Regions from separate parts of the Paractinoplanes hotanensis genome, predicted to be linked through region 3. Evidence: riboswitches for the same ligand, from Rfam matches in the RefSeq annotation. Region 3 holds a riboswitch; each other region holds the start of a gene.
What was found. A riboswitch is a leader RNA that binds a small molecule or an ion and turns the genes downstream of it on or off. The one in region 3 is predicted to bind cobalamin.

Region 1: linked by a shared signal. The riboswitch ahead of LXN57_RS17200 (ABC transporter substrate-binding protein) and the one ahead of metE (5-methyltetrahydropteroyltriglutamate--homocysteine S-methyltransferase) in region 3 are both predicted to bind cobalamin.
Region 2: linked by a shared signal. The riboswitch ahead of LXN57_RS08865 (VWA domain-containing protein) and the one ahead of metE (5-methyltetrahydropteroyltriglutamate--homocysteine S-methyltransferase) in region 3 are both predicted to bind cobalamin.

What each region holds. Positions count from the first base shown of each region.
Region 1 is NZ_JAMQOL010000021.1:77,456-82,472, reverse strand. It holds gene LXN57_RS17205 (FecCD family ABC transporter permease) at 1-322, opposite strand, end outside; gene LXN57_RS17200 (ABC transporter substrate-binding protein) at 339-1,274, opposite strand; cobalamin riboswitch at 1,384-1,521, opposite strand; gene LXN57_RS17195 (DUF4229 domain-containing protein) at 1,506-1,817, opposite strand; gene LXN57_RS17190 (hypothetical protein) at 1,830-2,258, opposite strand; gene LXN57_RS17185 (hypothetical protein) at 2,285-2,914, opposite strand; gene LXN57_RS17180 (C40 family peptidase) at 3,127-4,839, shown strand.
Region 2 is NZ_JAMQOL010000010.1:177,422-182,438, reverse strand. It holds gene LXN57_RS08880 (SigE family RNA polymerase sigma factor) at 1-220, shown strand, start outside; gene LXN57_RS08875 (hypothetical protein) at 217-1,458, shown strand; gene LXN57_RS08870 (gluconokinase) at 1,492-3,054, shown strand; cobalamin riboswitch at 3,121-3,246, shown strand; gene LXN57_RS08865 (VWA domain-containing protein) at 3,304-5,017, shown strand, end outside.
Region 3 is NZ_JAMQOL010000001.1:173,962-178,978, forward strand. It holds gene metE (5-methyltetrahydropteroyltriglutamate--homocysteine S-methyltransferase) at 1-1,232, opposite strand, end outside; cobalamin riboswitch at 1,335-1,549, opposite strand; gene LXN57_RS00850 (ribonucleotide-diphosphate reductase subunit beta) at 1,574-2,569, opposite strand; gene LXN57_RS00855 (ribonucleoside-diphosphate reductase subunit alpha) at 2,590-4,977, opposite strand.

The sequences.
Region 1 (5,017 bases), on a different contig from region 3:
CCAGCGGATTGCGGAACACGCCCTGGTACGCGGCGCCGGCCAGCGCGAGCAGCCCGCCGACCAGCAGTCCGAGCACCACCCGGGGCAGCCGCAGCTCGGTGAGGATGGCGACCTCACGGGCCGTGAGGCCGCTGTGCAGCTGGACGCCCGGAATCAGGTTGAGAAGCTCGATGGCGACGCCGCCCGGCGGCAGCGCGACCGACCCGAAGGCCAGCCCCGCCACCAGCGCGATCAGAACGGCCGCGACACCACCGGCCAGCCAGCCCGCTCGCAGACCAGCCGGCCGGACCCCGCCCCGGTTCTCGCGGAGCGTGGTGGTCACCGCCCAGCCGTTCCGGTCACGCCGGGACCTTGGCCACGGCGTCGGCCACCGCGCGCACGAGATCGACGGTCCGCGGGCCCCAGCGGGACGCGATGTCGTCGTCGAGCGGGAAGATCTGCTTGGTCCGCACAGCCGTGATCGTGTTCCAGCCCTTGCGGGCGGCGACGGTCTGCGCCGACTGCTGGCAGCATTTGGTGTCGGCCAGGAAAATCGTGTCCGGGTCGGACTTGACCAGCGCCTCCGCCGAGAGCTGGGGGTAGCCGCCCTTGGCGCCGTCCGGGTCGGCGGCGTCGGCCACATTGGTCAGGCCGAAGAGCGAGAAGATCGAGCCCACGAACGTCTTCGAGGTGACCGTGTAGAGCGTCGGGTCGAGCTCGTAGTAGTAGCTGAGCGGCGCGCTGCGGGCGGGCACGTCCTTGACGATCTTGTCGATGTCGGCCTTCATCCGGTCGGTCAGCGCGTCGGCCTCCGCCCGATGCCCGGTCAGCGTGCCCAGGTCACCGATTTCCCGGTACGTGTCGTCGAGGTCAGCCGCGGCCGCGACGAGCAGCACCGGGATCTTCAGCCGGTCGAGCTGCGCGACGATCTTGTCGATGTCGTTGGAGAGCACCACCAGGTCGGGGTCCTTGGCCGCGATCGCCTCGGCGTTGGGCTTGAAGCCGGAGAGGTCGGTCTTCGGCGCGTCGGCCGGGTGGTTCGACTGATCGTCGACCGCCGTCACCTGCGGTCCGGCCCCGATGGCGAACAGCATCTCGGTGGCCGTCGCGCTCAGCGAGACGATCTTCTCGGGTCGCTGGTCGAGCGTGAGGTCGCCCACCGTCACCGGGTACGACGCGGCGGCGGCGCCCGACGGCTGACCACCCGCGGGCCCGGTCGTGTCGTCGTTGCCGCCGCAGGCGCCGGCCAGCAGCAGCGTGGTCACCGCGAGCGCGGCTGTCAGTGCACGTTTCATGAGGTCCTCCGGTCGGCCGGGTGCTGTGCCGACGGGCGTCGGCCGGGTGCTTCGCCGACAGGGCCTCAGGGGTGGTCTGTCCGCGAGGCGCCCCTCCCCGGGAGCGCTTGTTCGCGACCGGCGTCCAGGCGACCTGGCTCGACCCCGAAGGAGGTCACACAGTTGCGGGACAGCGCCGGGTTCACACCGGCTTCGCTGAACGCGGTCCCTCCGACGCTATCCCACCCCTGATCAACGGGGCGGTTCGGCGCTCTTCTCCTGCTGCGGAGCGGCGGCCCGGTCGCCCTCGGCGGCCGCTTCCTCGTCACCGGCCAGCGCGGCGCGCAGCCGCTCCTTCTCGGCCGAGCGACGGCCCGCGGCGCCGACGAGCTGCTCGTTCATCTCGTTACGCCACTTGGCGAGCAGGAAGAACGACGCGACGGCCGACACCAGGATCGCGATCATGCCGGTCACCAGGAGGTTGAGCGGGAGAGGCGAGAGCAGCGCGAGAACCACCACGAACAGGCCGATCCGGCCGAGCGTGTATTTGATGGCGGGGCTCATGTCTCCCTCTCGTCAGCCCACGCGGTGACTGAGCCACCGCAGGCCGTAGAACCAGATCAGGCAATAGACCACCGTGAAGGCGGCCGCGCCGAACAGACCGCTGACCAGCGTCGGGAACTGGGTGGCGGCGAGGCCGGCAATCGTCATGCCGGCGGCCACGGCGAAGCCGGTGCCCAGCAGAGCGACCACAACGCGCGAGGCGCCGTAGCCCTCGGCCCGGAACTCTTCGACGAACAGCCACACCGGCAGGATGATCGCGAGCCAGCCGCTGGTGTTGCCGAACTCGGAGACCCGGGTCAGCGACAGGATCGCCTCGAGGATCAACAGCAGGACGGCCCCGGTCACCAGCCCGGCCAGCGCGGTGCCGACGAGGTCGCCGATGGTCGCCAGGCGTCCGCTGGCGTCCCGGCGTGGGCGGCGGGTGCTTTTCGTGTCGGTCATGACACCTTGCAGGGTACGCGCCCGGCTCAGGCCCAGACCTGCTGCGGTTCGCTGCGCCGCAGGGCCAGGGAGGGCGCCGGCTCGTGCTCGGTCACGACCTCGTGGCGGCCGTCGCGCTCGACCGGCCGGAAGCCCGCGTCCCAGATGAGGGTGAGCACCTCGTCGCGGTCGGCGGCCCCCTCGGGACCGTCGAGGTCGTCGGCGCCGAAGTTGAGTGTGAGCTGGGCGACCGGCAGGCCGTGCATGGCCCAGGAACACGTCACGTGGCGCACGTTGTCGAGCAGCAGCCGGGACACGGCGAACGTCTTCAGCGTCTCGGTCGGCGCCGCCGCCCTGGCCTCGCCCTCGGGCTGGTGCCGCACCGGGGCGAAGGCCGGCACGTCGCCCGCTCGGTCCTGCTGGTCGCGCAGCCGCAGCACGTGATCGACGCGGTCGCCCGCACTCTCGAGACGGCCGTAGATCATGGAGGCGGCCTCGGACTGCGGGCCGGCGTTGAAGGTCACCCGGTCGCCGTTGAGCTCGGTGCGCCGGTGGTGGGCCAGGCGGCCGAGCCAGGCGAGGTCGTCGCAGGCGTAGAGGGCCTCGCCGTCGGCCCGGTTCAGCCGCTCGCCGGCATAGACCTTGGCCTCCAGCTCACGCTTCAATCCGGCATCCATCTGCTGCGCCCCTCTCGACAACTGCCGTCGAGAGTACTTCTCCCCTCCCCCGAACCGCCGGGCGCCGGTGTCCGGCGGGTGCCCGCGTGGTGCCGTTCGCCGGATTCCCAGTCTTCTTTCACCTGGGATCAATCGACAGGCATGCGAGCTTTGATGTAAGTCTTTAGGGGGACGGCACGCGGCGCGAAGCGGCGCGACGGGACGGGGAGCACATGGCGACAGCAAGAGTCGGTGTCCGGCGATCACGCAACGCACACCCTTGGTGGCGCCCCGTTGCGTTCTCCGCCGTTGCCGCCACCATTGCCGCCCTGTTCCAGCCCGTTCCCGCCCTGGCCGACCCGGCCACCGCCCCGCAGGACACATTCAACCTGGCCGTGCCCGATGTCGGCGCCCGCCCGGCGGCGCTCGGCACCCTGACGCTCCCCGGCCAGAAGGCGCCCACCACGAGCACGATCACGTCGCTGCCCGGGGCCGCCACCAACCCGGCCCTCCAGCGGATCGAGAAGGGTCGCAACGAGATCGCGGCCCTGGGCGACAAGCTGATCCAGGCCGAGCAGGATCGTGACCTGGCCAAGGCGCAGGCCGAGGCCGCCGGCCTGAAGTACGAACAGGCGTCGGCCAACCTCCAGCAGGCGCAGGCGGCCGCGGCCGACGCCGCGGCCCAGGCCGTGATCGACGCCGCCGGCCTGCCGCCCGGTGGCGTCGGCGGCGCCAACAGCCTCGACGATCTGGCCCGTCTGCAGCGTGGCCAGGGCACCGCCCAGGCCATCGCCCGCCAGATCGAACTGGCCCAGGTCACCGCGCAGCTCGCGCTCGACGAACAGGCGCTGAGCGGCGAGCGCCAGACCGAGTTCGCCACGGCTTACAAGACCCTCCAGACCCAGCTGGCCCGCAAGCAGACCGCACAGCAGACCCTCGAGCTGGCCAACGCCGACGCGCTGGCCGCCGCCGAGGCGAGCCAGGCCGGCGTCGACAGCGCGCTCGGCTCGGGTTATCTGGCCGGTCCCGAGGCTGGTCGCGGCGCCGACGCCAAGGCCATCGGGGCGCTCAACTTCGCGCTGGCTCAACGCGGCGACCCGTACGTCTGGTCCGAGGAAGGCCCCGACGAGTACGACTGCTCCGGTCTCATGTGGGCGGCCTACCGGTCGGTGGGCTTCCAGCTCAACCGCGTCTCGCGCGACCAGTACTGGCAGACCCGCCAAAGGGTCGTGTCGCGTTACTCGCTGCTCCCCGGCGACCTGCTCTTCTTCAGCAGCACCAACAGCTGGCGCGGCATCCACCACGTCGCGATGTACGCCGGCAACGGCATGATGGTCGAGGCCCCGCGCACCGGCCTCAACGTGCGGCTGGCGCCGGTCCGCTGGTCCCGGTTGTTCCAGGCCACCCGCGTCTTCGGCTCGATCGAGGGGATCGTGCCCGGCCCCGAGCTCGGCGCTCCCGATCCCGATCCGCCGACGACGCCGGACAACCCGACGCCGACGACCCCGCCGACCAGCACCAGGCCGCCGACCACGCCGACGACCCCGCCCAAGACTCCGTCGACGCCACCCACGACCCCGTCGACACCACCGACCACCCCGTCCACGCCACCGACCACCCCGTCCACGCCACCCACGACCCCGTCGACACCACCGACCACCCCGTCGACACCACCCACGACCCCGTCGACACCACCGACCACCCCGTCGACACCGCCGACGACCACGAAGGCGCCCGACCCCGACCCGACGACCAACCCGCCGAACACGGACCCGCCGGCAACCACGGCGCCGCCCGCGGGTGGCGGCGACTCGGAAAGCCCGTCGGACGGCTCGAGTTCCGGCAGTCAGTCCAGCTCGGCCTCGACCCCGACCCGCACGACGAGCTCGGCCAACGCCACCGAGTCGTCCCAGGGTTCGGCCCCGGCGTCCTCTTCGGGGTCCTGAGGCGCGGGGTGTCCGCTTCGGTCTCGGTGGGCGGGCCGGCGTCCGCCACGAGGTGCTCGAAATTTTCCTTTCCGGTGCTCAACGCCCGGCCGGGGGCATGGTCCGGTTGATGCCGGGTGTGCTGACGCGCGCGGATATGGCACGGTTAGGGGCAGCGCCCGGCGACCGAATCCGCCGG
Region 2 (5,017 bases), on a different contig from region 3:
CGTGGCGGTGCGTTCGGCCGTGCTCGGCGCGCTGCGCGAACTGCCCGCGAAGCAACGGGCCGCGGTCGTGCTGCGGTATCTCGACGACCTTCCGGTGCACGAGGTCGCCGCCGCGCTCGGGTGCAGCGAGGGGACGGTCAAGAGCAACGCGTCCCGCGGGCTCGACCGGCTCCGGCAGGTGCTCGGGCCGTCCCTGATCCCCGAAGGGGTGGAGCTGTGACCGATACCGAGATCCGGGACGTGCTCAACCGGGCCGCGGGCGACGTGAGCCCGGCGCCCGACCTGCTCGACCGGGTGCGCGCGGGTGGTCACCGCCGGGTGATCCGGCGGCGGGCGGCCATCGGCGGGGCGCTCGCCCTCGTCGCCGGCGCGGGGCTGGCTCCGCTGGCTCGGCGCGGTCGCGGTCCGGCGCCCGCCGACGACCGTGTCCGCGGGGACCTGGCGGGCGACCTCGAGCTGGTCCGGCGCGTCCAGAAGGCGTACGGGCCGGGGACGAAAGTCCGCTGGATCGGGCGCACCCCGGGCGGGCCGGTCGCCGCGGTCACCGGTCCGTCCGGGATGCGGGACGGATACGACCTGCAGAGCTTCATCGAGGTCGTCGGCGGGGAGCCCCAGGCCGTCGAGAGCGCCGAGCTGGTGCCGGAGGGCACGGTGCAGCCCGGGGCCATGATCGCCGGGCCCGACCGCGACGTCCTCGTGGTGTTCACCGGCGGGAGCGACGTGATGTTCTCCGGCAAGCTCCGAATCGACGCCGAGGGCCGCGTCGAGCGGACGTTCGAGCCGCTTTCCGAGGTCGACGGGGCCGTCGTCCGGCGGATCCCGGATCCGGGCCGGTTCGTTCCGTTCGCGTTGCGGTCGGGGGAGGCGCCGGACAAGGTGTGGCTGGCCAACCTGAACGCCGTGGCCGACGACGGCAGCAACGCGCAGAACCTGATGCCGGAGCGGATCGACCACCTGCTGCCCGGCCGCGAGAAGGCCTGGGCGAACGAGCCGACCGGCTCCGAGAAGGACTGGTGGGACGTCGGCGCGCAGCAGGCCTACCTCGATCCGTACGGCTACCACAGCTGGACCGGCCCGACCCAGTGGCGGCTGAGCGGTGCGACGGCCGACGGGCGCCGCCTGGTGGTGCAGACCCTCGCGCTGGACGGCCGGGCCCGGGCCTTCTGGATGGCGGCCCGCGCGGGCGAGAAGCCCCGGGTCAACTATCTGGGCCGGCTCGAGGACGGCCTGTCCAGCGACGGCACCGACAACATCGGCCAGTCCTACCCGATCCTGCACGCCCGCCTGCCGCAGCAGCTGGGCGTGGCGGTGGCCGCGCTCAACTGCCAACTGCTCTACCGCGTACGGGACGGGGCCTGGCTGCCGGTTGCCGGGCAGGCCGCCGTGATCCCGGCCGCCGCCACCCATCTGGAGGTGCGTCCCCGGCAGGGCCGAGCGGCGCGCGTCGCCCTGCCTTAGGTTTGAGGGCAGCCGGACGCTGGGAGGACACGCATGGACGTCGTGATCGGGATCGACACCGGAACCACCGCCACCAAGGGGGTGGCCGCCGGGCCCGACGGCACGATCCGTGCGCTGACCAGCGTCCACTACCCGCTCGTGGTGCCCGGGCCGGGGCGGGCCGAGCTCGACCCGGCCGCGCTGCGCGACGCCGCGGTCAAGGCGCTGGTCGACGTCGCCGAGGCCTGCCGCGCGAACGGCGACCGGGTGATCGCCGTCGGGCTCAGCGCCTTCCTGCACGCGATCGTGCCGATGGACGGCGACGGCGCGCCGCTCGGGCCGCTGGTCACCTGGGCCGACGCCCGCGCCGGGGAACAGAGCGAGCGGATCGTGGCCGAGGGCCGGGGCAAGCGCTTGCAAGGGCGTACGGGAACGCCGGTCCACCCGATGTCGCCGCTGACCAAGCTGGCCTGGTGGCGCGACAACGACCCCGAGACCCTGCGCAAGACCCCGCGCTGGGGCGGCGTGAAGGAGCTCGTGCTGGCCGCTCTGGCCGACGCCCCGTACGCCGTGGATCTGTCGATCGCCAGCGGCACGGGGCTCTACGACATCCACGAGCGGCGGTGGGACCCGGAGGCGCTGGACATCGCTGGAGTGACCGCCGGGCAACTGGCCGAGGTGCTGCCGACGACCACGGTCCTCAAGCTGCGGCCCGGCGTCGCCCGGGCGGCGGGGCTCGACCCGGCCACCCCGCTGGTCATCGGCGCGGCCGACGGACCCCTGGCCAACCTGGGCGTCGGAGCCACCCCGGCCGGGGTGGCGGCGGTCTCGCTGGGCACCAGCGGCGCGCTCCGGACGGTGGTCGACCGGCCCACCGCCGACCGGGCGGGGCGGCTGTTCTGCTACGCGCTCACCGAGGACCGCTGGGTGATCGGCGGGGCGGTCAACAACGCCGGCTCGGTGGTGCGCTGGGCCGGGCAGAGTTTCGCGGCCGGGTTCGAACGGCCGGGCGCCGAGGGGGAGGACGCCGACGAACGCGACGCCGCCCTGCTCGTGGAGGCCCAGGGGGTGGCGGCCGGCAGCGACGGGCTGCTCTGCCTGCCGTACCTGCTCGGCGAACGGGCGCCCTGGTGGAAGCCCGGTCTGCGCGGCGCGTACCTGGGACTGCGGCGGGAACACGGGCGCGCCCACCTCGTCCGGTCGGCCGTCGAAGGCGTGTGCCAGCAGCTGGCCCTGGTCCGGGACTCGTTCACGGCCGAGGGGATCGCGGTCACCGAGGTGCGGGCCACGGGCGGGGCGGTTGCCTCCGAGCTGTGGGTCGGTGTGCTCGCGGCCGCGCTCGACGTGCCGGTCGCGGTGGCCGACACCCCGGAGGGCACCGCGCTCGGCGCGTGCCTGCTGGCCCGGCACGCCCTCGGCGAGCTGCCCGACCTCGATCAGGCGGCGTCGCTCGTGCCGCTCGGCGAGCCGACCCGCCCCGATCCGGCCAACGCCCACCTGTACGCCCGGCTGCGGCCGCTCATCGAGTCTTCGGCGCTGGCCGTGCTCGAGGTGGTGAAGGAACTCGACCGGATCGCCCCGCCGGCCCTGCCCACGACGGAGAAGGCCGTGTCGTAGGGGTCACCTTACCCCGCGTTGACGGGGTGGGCGGGCGTGAGAAAGCATGGCGGGCGAGCGGTAGCGGAGGAACCCGGTGCGTAATCCGGGACGGTCCCGCCACTGTGACCGGGGAGCGACCCGCCACCAGAGGCCACGGCACCTACAGCCGGAAGGCGCGCGGGGAGCGACGATCCGGGAGTCAGGAGACTCCGGCCGCTCGTGACAACCGCCGCGCGGGCGTGGACACCCGCGCAGAGAGGGACTCCCGTGACGCCGTACCCGTTCTCGGCCGTGGTCGGCTTGGCCGATCTGCGCCTCGCCCTGCTGCTGACCGCCGTCTCGCCCGCTGTGGGCGGGGTTCTGGTGCGTGGCGAGAAGGGCACCGCCAAGAGCACTGTCGTGCGCGCCCTGGCCGCGCTGCTGCCCGAGGTGGCTGTGGTGCGCGGTTGCCGCTTCGCGTGTGACCCGTCGAAAATGGATCCGCTCTGCCCCGACGGCCCGCACGCCGCCGACAGTCCGGTTCACCACCGGCCCGCCTCGCTGGTGGAGCTGCCGGTCGGCGCGACCGAGGACAGGGTGGTGGGCACGCTCGATCTGCAGCGGGCGCTGGCCGACGGGGTCAAGGCGTACGAGCCGGGACTGCTGGCGGCGGCGCACCGCGGGGTGCTCTATGTCGACGAGGTCAACCTGCTGCCCGACCACCTGGTCGACCTGCTGCTGGACGCGGCGGCGATGGGCCGGGCCCACGTCGAGCGGGACGGGGTGTCGGTCAAGCACGCGGCCCGGTTCCTGCTGGTCGGCACGATGAACCCGGAGGAGGGCGAGCCGCGGCCGCAGCTCGTCGACCGGTTCGGTCTGGTGGTCAACGTGTCCGCGCCGCGCGACGCCAAGGACCGGGCCGAGGTGGTGCGGCGGCGGCTGGCCTACGAGCTCGACCCGGACCGGTTCGCGGCGCGGTTCGAGGGCGACGAGCGGGAGCTGGCGGGCCGGATCGTGGCCGCCCGGGACCTGCTGCCGGCCGTTGTGCTGCCGGACCGGGAGCTCGACCGGATCGCGCTGGTCAGTCTCGCGTACGGGGTGGACGGGATGCGCGCGGACATCGTGGTGGCCCGCTGCGCGGTCGCCCTGGCGGCCTGGCACGGCCGCGAGCTGGTCACTGCCGATGACGTACGCGATGCCGCGCGCCTGGCGCTGCCGCACCGCCGCCGCAAGGATCCCCTCGACCCGCCCGGCACCGACGAGCAGCGCCTCGAGCAAGCCCTGAAGGAAGCGGACGCGCAGCTCGGGGACGACGACCCGGACGACGCCCCGCCTGCTGGTGGCCCCGAGGACGGCGGCCCGGACGGGGGCGGCCCGGACAGCAGCGGCTCGGACAGCAGCGGCTCGGACCGTGGCGGCCCGGACAGCGGTGGCGGCGATGGGGGATCGGCTGACGGCGGCCCGGAAGGCGCCCGCGGCTCCTCGGACGACGGCGCTTCTCCGACGTCGCAGTCCTCATTGCCCAGTCCGGAAATGACGGATAAATCGGCCGCGGACCAGCAATCCGATGAGGACGGCGGGCGCGGCGAGAATCGGGTAGCCGGAGCGGCGGCGGTCGCGCCGGGTTCTGCCTATCGAACGAAGACTCTGAGCATCGCGCGTCGTGGGGAGGGCGGCCACGCCGGTCGTCGTTCGCTGTCGCTGTCGCGGCGTGGACGCGTTGTCGGCTCTCGGATGCCGACCGGTCGGCTGGCCGGGGCGCCGCACCTGCCGGCCACCCTGCGCGCGGCTCTGCACCGTGCGGGCACTGAGCGGTCACGGATCGGCCAGGGGCGCGAAGGAGCAGTCCCAAATCGGGTACGCACCGGGCAGGCAGAGGTGGGAGGGGCGCGTGACTCGAGCGCTGCCGGGCCTCAGTCGGACGGCGAGCGGGGCCAGGTGCACCGCGCGGGCGATGCGCCCGTGGATGCGGGTTGGCGGCCGATGGTGCTGCCCCGGGATC
Region 3 (5,017 bases):
GCGGCCCGTTCAGCGTAGGCGCCGCGCTGCCGGTCGGCCGGGCTCAGTGCGGCGATCCGGGCCCGTACGCCGTCGTGCCGCCACGACGGCGGGGTCGCGGGCAGCGGTTCGGGGAGGTGGGCGGTGCCGTCGCGCAGCGCCCTGCCGAGCAGCACGACCTCGTCCACCTTCTGCCGCGCGAACGCGAGCCGGGCGACCAGGTCCGCGTCCAGGCGCTTCTCGACCGACAGGTCGACCGGGACGTGCAGCAGCGAGCATGAGGCCGAGACCGCGACGTGGTCGGCCAGCCCGGTGACGGTCGCTCCGATCGAGGCCGCGGCGCGCAGGTCGGTACGCCAGATGTTGTGCCCGTCGACCAGTCCGGCGACGATCGTCTTGCCGCGCAGCGGCCCGGCGGCGGCCAGCCGGGCCAGGTTGCCCCGGCCGGCGACCAGATCGAGGCCGAGCGCCTCGATCGGGGTGCCGAGCAGCGCGGGCAGGGCGGCGCCGAGCTCGCCGAAGTAGGTGGCTACGAGGATCTGCGGCCGTCGTTCGAGGCCGCCGAGGCGGTGGTAGACCGCGCGCAGCGCGTCGATCTCCGCCGGCGTGCGGTCGGTGACGTAGGCCGGCTCGTCCAGCTGCACCCAGGGCACGCCGGCGTCGGCGAGGCGAACCAGGATCTCCGCGTACGTGTCGGTCAGCTCGCCGAGACGGTCGAACGGCAGCCCGCTCGACGCGGAGGGCTTGGCCAGAAGCAGGAACGTGGCCGGCCCGACCAGCACCGGGCGGGTGGTGATGCCGAGCGCGGCGGCTTCGGCGTACTCCCGCAGGGGCTTGTCCGGCCGCGCCCGGAAGGTGGTCTCGTCGGCGATCTCGGGGACCAGGTAGTGGTAGTTGGTGTCGAACCACTTGGTCAGCTCGAGCGCGGGCTCGGCGTCGACTCCGCGGGCCATGGCGAAATACGTGTCCAGTTCGGACAGACACAGCCGGTCGAACCGGTCCGGGACCGCACCGACGGCGACGGCGGTGTCGAGGACGTGGTCGTAGAACGAGAACGTGTTGGACGGGATAGCGTCGAGCCGGGCGTTGCGCAGCGTCTGCCACACCTCGGCGCGCAGCCCGGCGGCGGTCCGCTCGAGTGCGGCGGCGTCGATCGTGCCGGCCCAGTAGGCTTCGACGGCCTTCTTCAACTCACGGTTGGCGCCGATACGCGGGTAGCCGAGCACAGTGCTCTGCCCGAAAGGCGTTGTCACGACAGGTGTTCCTTCCCTCGAAGACCCCGGTGGCCCACGAGAAGAGGCACGCTGAAACGAGGCACCTGACCCTCCCGCGGGATCACCGGCGGCGCGCACCGGTCGGTGCGCACGGTGCGGGCAGGTCTTCGGACTTGCGGGCGCCTGGCACGTTCCTACTGGCCGTCGCTTCCCAGGCCTCGCGGCCCAGTGCTTGATGACGGCGGTCGTTCCCACTCACCGCTGCGGGGCAGTCCCGGATTTCCACCGGGTTCCCTCTTACGACGCCCCGGTCCGGTCTCGTCGGACCGGGGCGAACCAGCACTGCCGTCCACTCTAGTGAGCGGATCGGCATCAGTCGCTCAGAATTCGTCGTCGAAGGTGACCGAACCCGTCACACCGACCTGGTAGGCCGAGACACGGCGCTCGAAGAAGTTCGAGAGCTCCTGCACGTCCTGGAGCTCCATGAAGGCGAACGGGTTGCCGCTGCCGTACATCGGCTCGATGCCCAGCGCCGACAGGCGGCGGTCGGCGACATGCTGCAGGTACTCGCGCATGTCGGCCAGCGACATGCCCGAGACGCCCTGGGTGAGCAGGTCCTCGGCGAACTGCACCTCGCATTCGACGGCCTCGGACAGCATGTCGCGGACCTGCTGCTCCATCTCGGCGTCGAAGAGATCCGGTTCCTCCTGCCGGACCTGGTCGACCACGTCGAACGCGAACGCCATGTGCATGCTCTCGTCGCGGAAGACCCAGTTGGTGCCGGAGGCGAGGCCGTTCAGCAGGCCGCGGGAGCGCAGGAAATACACGTACGCGAAAGCGCCGTAGAAGAACAGCCCCTCGATGCACGCGGCGAAGCAGATCACGTTGAGCAGGAACGCGCGGCGGTCCACCTTCGACCGCAGCGAGCGCAGTTCGTAGATCGAGTCGATCCACTGGTAACAGAACTCGGCCTTGCGGGCGATCGACGGGATGTTCTCGACGGCCGCGAACGCCTCGGCGCGCTCGTCGAGATCGGGCACGTAGGTGTCGAGCAGGTTCAGATAGAACTGAACGTGCACGGCCTCCTCGAACAGCTGCCGCGAGAGATAGAGGCGGCCCTCGGGCGAGTTGACGTGTTGATACAGGTTGAGCACGAGGTTGTTGGACACGATCGTGTCACCGGTGGCGAAGAAGGCAACCAGCCGCGAGACCAGGTGTTGCTCGGCCGGTGAGAGGCGCTGCAGGTCGGCGAGGTCGCCGTGCAGGTCGACCTCCTCGACGGTCCAGGTGTTCTTGATGGCGTCCTTGAAGCGGTCGAAGAAGTGCGGGTAGCGCATCGGCCGCAGCGTGAGGTCCATGCCGGGATCGAGCAGCATCTGACGTACGGGGGTGGTGGTCACTGGCAGGCCTCACATGACTCGGGGTTTTCCAGGGAGCAGGCAAGGGCTTCCTCGTCGGAGACGACGGGAAGCGCGGCGAGCGGCGTCGTGGCTGCCGCGACGGAGACGGTCGCCTGCTGGATGCGCGTCGCGGGGCGCGAGCGCAGGTAGTACGACGTCTTCAACCCGGCCTTCCAGGCGTACAGGTACATCGAGGAGAGCTTGCCGATGGTCGGCGCGCTCAGGAACAGGTTGAGCGACTGCGACTGATCGATGTAGGGCGCCCGGGCGGCGGCCAGCTCGATCAGGGCCTTCTGCGGCAACTCCCAGGCCGTACGGAACAGTTCGCGCACCTCGGCCGGCAGTTCGGCGATGCCCTGGACGGAACCCTCGGCCCGCTTGATCTGCTCCCGGATCGAGGCCGTCCACAGGCCGCGGGCCTTCAACTCCCGTACGAGATACGTGTTGATCTGCAGGAACTCGCCGGACATGGTCTCGCGCTTGAAGAGGTTGGACACCTGCGGCTCGATGCACTCGTAACACCCGGCGATCGAGGCGATGGTGGCCGTCGGCGCGATCGCCACCAGCAGCGAGTTGCGCAGACCGCTCGTCCGTGCGCGTTCGCGCACGTTCGTCCACCGTTCGGTCTGCGCGGGCGTCGCTCCCCACAGGTCCGGGTGCAGGTCACCGCCCGCGGCGCGGGTCTCGGCGAAGGCCGGGTGCGGTCCGAACTGCTCGGCCAGATCGGCCGACACCTCCAGCGCGGTCAGAAAGATCTCTTCTTGTACGCGCGTGGACAGTTCCTGGGCTTGGGCCGAGTCGAACGGAAGCCGCAGTTGGAAGAACGCGTCCTGCAGCCCCATCAGCCCGAGCCCGATCGGCCGCCAACGTGGGTTCGACTTCGCGGCCTGCTCGGACGGGTAGTAGTTGATGTCGATGACCCGGTCCAGGAACACCACCGCGGTCCGCACCGTGGCGCGCAACTTCTCCCAGTCGACGCCGCCGCCGGTCACGTGAGCGCCGAGGTTGATCGAGCCGAGGTTGCACACCGCCGTCTCGTCGTCGCTGTTCACCTCGAGGATCTCGGTGCACAGGTTGGACAGGTGGATGGTGTTGCCCGGGGCGCCGGTCTGGTTGGACAACGCGTTCGAGCGGTCCTTGAACGTCATCCAGCCGTTGCCGGTCTGCGCGAGTGTGCGCATCATCCGCCCGTACAGGTCGCGGGCCTTGACCTTCTTGACCGCCTTCTTCTCGGCCGCCCGGTAGGCCTCGTCGAACGCCTCGCCGAACAGGTCGGGCAGCTCGGGCGCGTCGGACGGGTCGATCAGCGACCACTCGCCGTCGGCCTCGACCCGGCGCATGAACTCGTCCGGGATCCAGTTGGCCAGGTTGAGGTTGTGGGTGCGGCGCGACTCCTCGCCGGTGTTGTCGCGCAGCTCCAGGAACTCCTCGACGTCCGGGTGCCACGGCTCGAGATAAACGCAGGCCGCGCCCTTGCGCCGGCCGCCCTGGTTGACCGCGGCGACGCCCGCGTCGAGGGTCTTGAGGAACGGGACGATGCCGTTGGACCTGCCGTTCGTGCCCCGGATGAGCGCGCCACGACCCCGGACGCGCGACCACGCGATGCCGATGCCGCCCGAGAACTTGGACAGCTTCGCGACCTGGTGGTAGCGCTCGTAGATGGAGTCGAGCTCGTCGCGCGGCGAGTCGACGAGGAAGCACGACGACATCTGGGTGTGCCGGGTGCCCGAGTTGAACAGCGTCGGTGAGCTGGGCAGATAGGCCAGCGACGACATCAGCCGGTAGAACCCGATGGCCTCGGACGGCGTCTCGGACAGCCCGCACGCCACCCGCAGCAGGAAGTACTGCGGGGTCTCGACGACCGTGCGCTCCTGGGGGTGGCGCAGCAGGTAGCGGTCGGCCACCGTACGCAGCCCGAAGTACTCGAACCGCAGGTCGCCGTCCACATCGATCGCGTCGTCCAGCTTTCGCGCGTTTCGCTCGACGAAGCCGGCCGTTTCGTCGCCGATCAGCCCCAGTGAGTGCGCGTTTCTGATCGATTGACTGAAACTGTGCACACCCTGGAGGCGGACCTCCTTGTCGACGTAGGCCGCGAGCAGCCGCGCGGCCAGCTTCGAGTACTGCGGCTCCTCGCCGATCAGCTCGGCCGACGTCTGGATGGAGAGCTTGTCGAGCTCCGCGGTCGTCGCGCCGTCGTAGAGCCCGCTGATCGTCTTGGTCGCCACCCGCAGCGGATCCACCTCGTCGAGGTCGGCCACCCACCGCTCGACGGCTTTGACGATCTTGTTGACGTCGACCGTCTCCAGGTCGCCGTTGCGCTTGCGCACCTGCATGCCGTGCCGTCGTTGCTCCGGCACCGCGGTCGTGTCCTGCGTGACCGTCATTCTCGCGTTCCCCCCTTGCACCCGTGGTGAAGGCACGCAG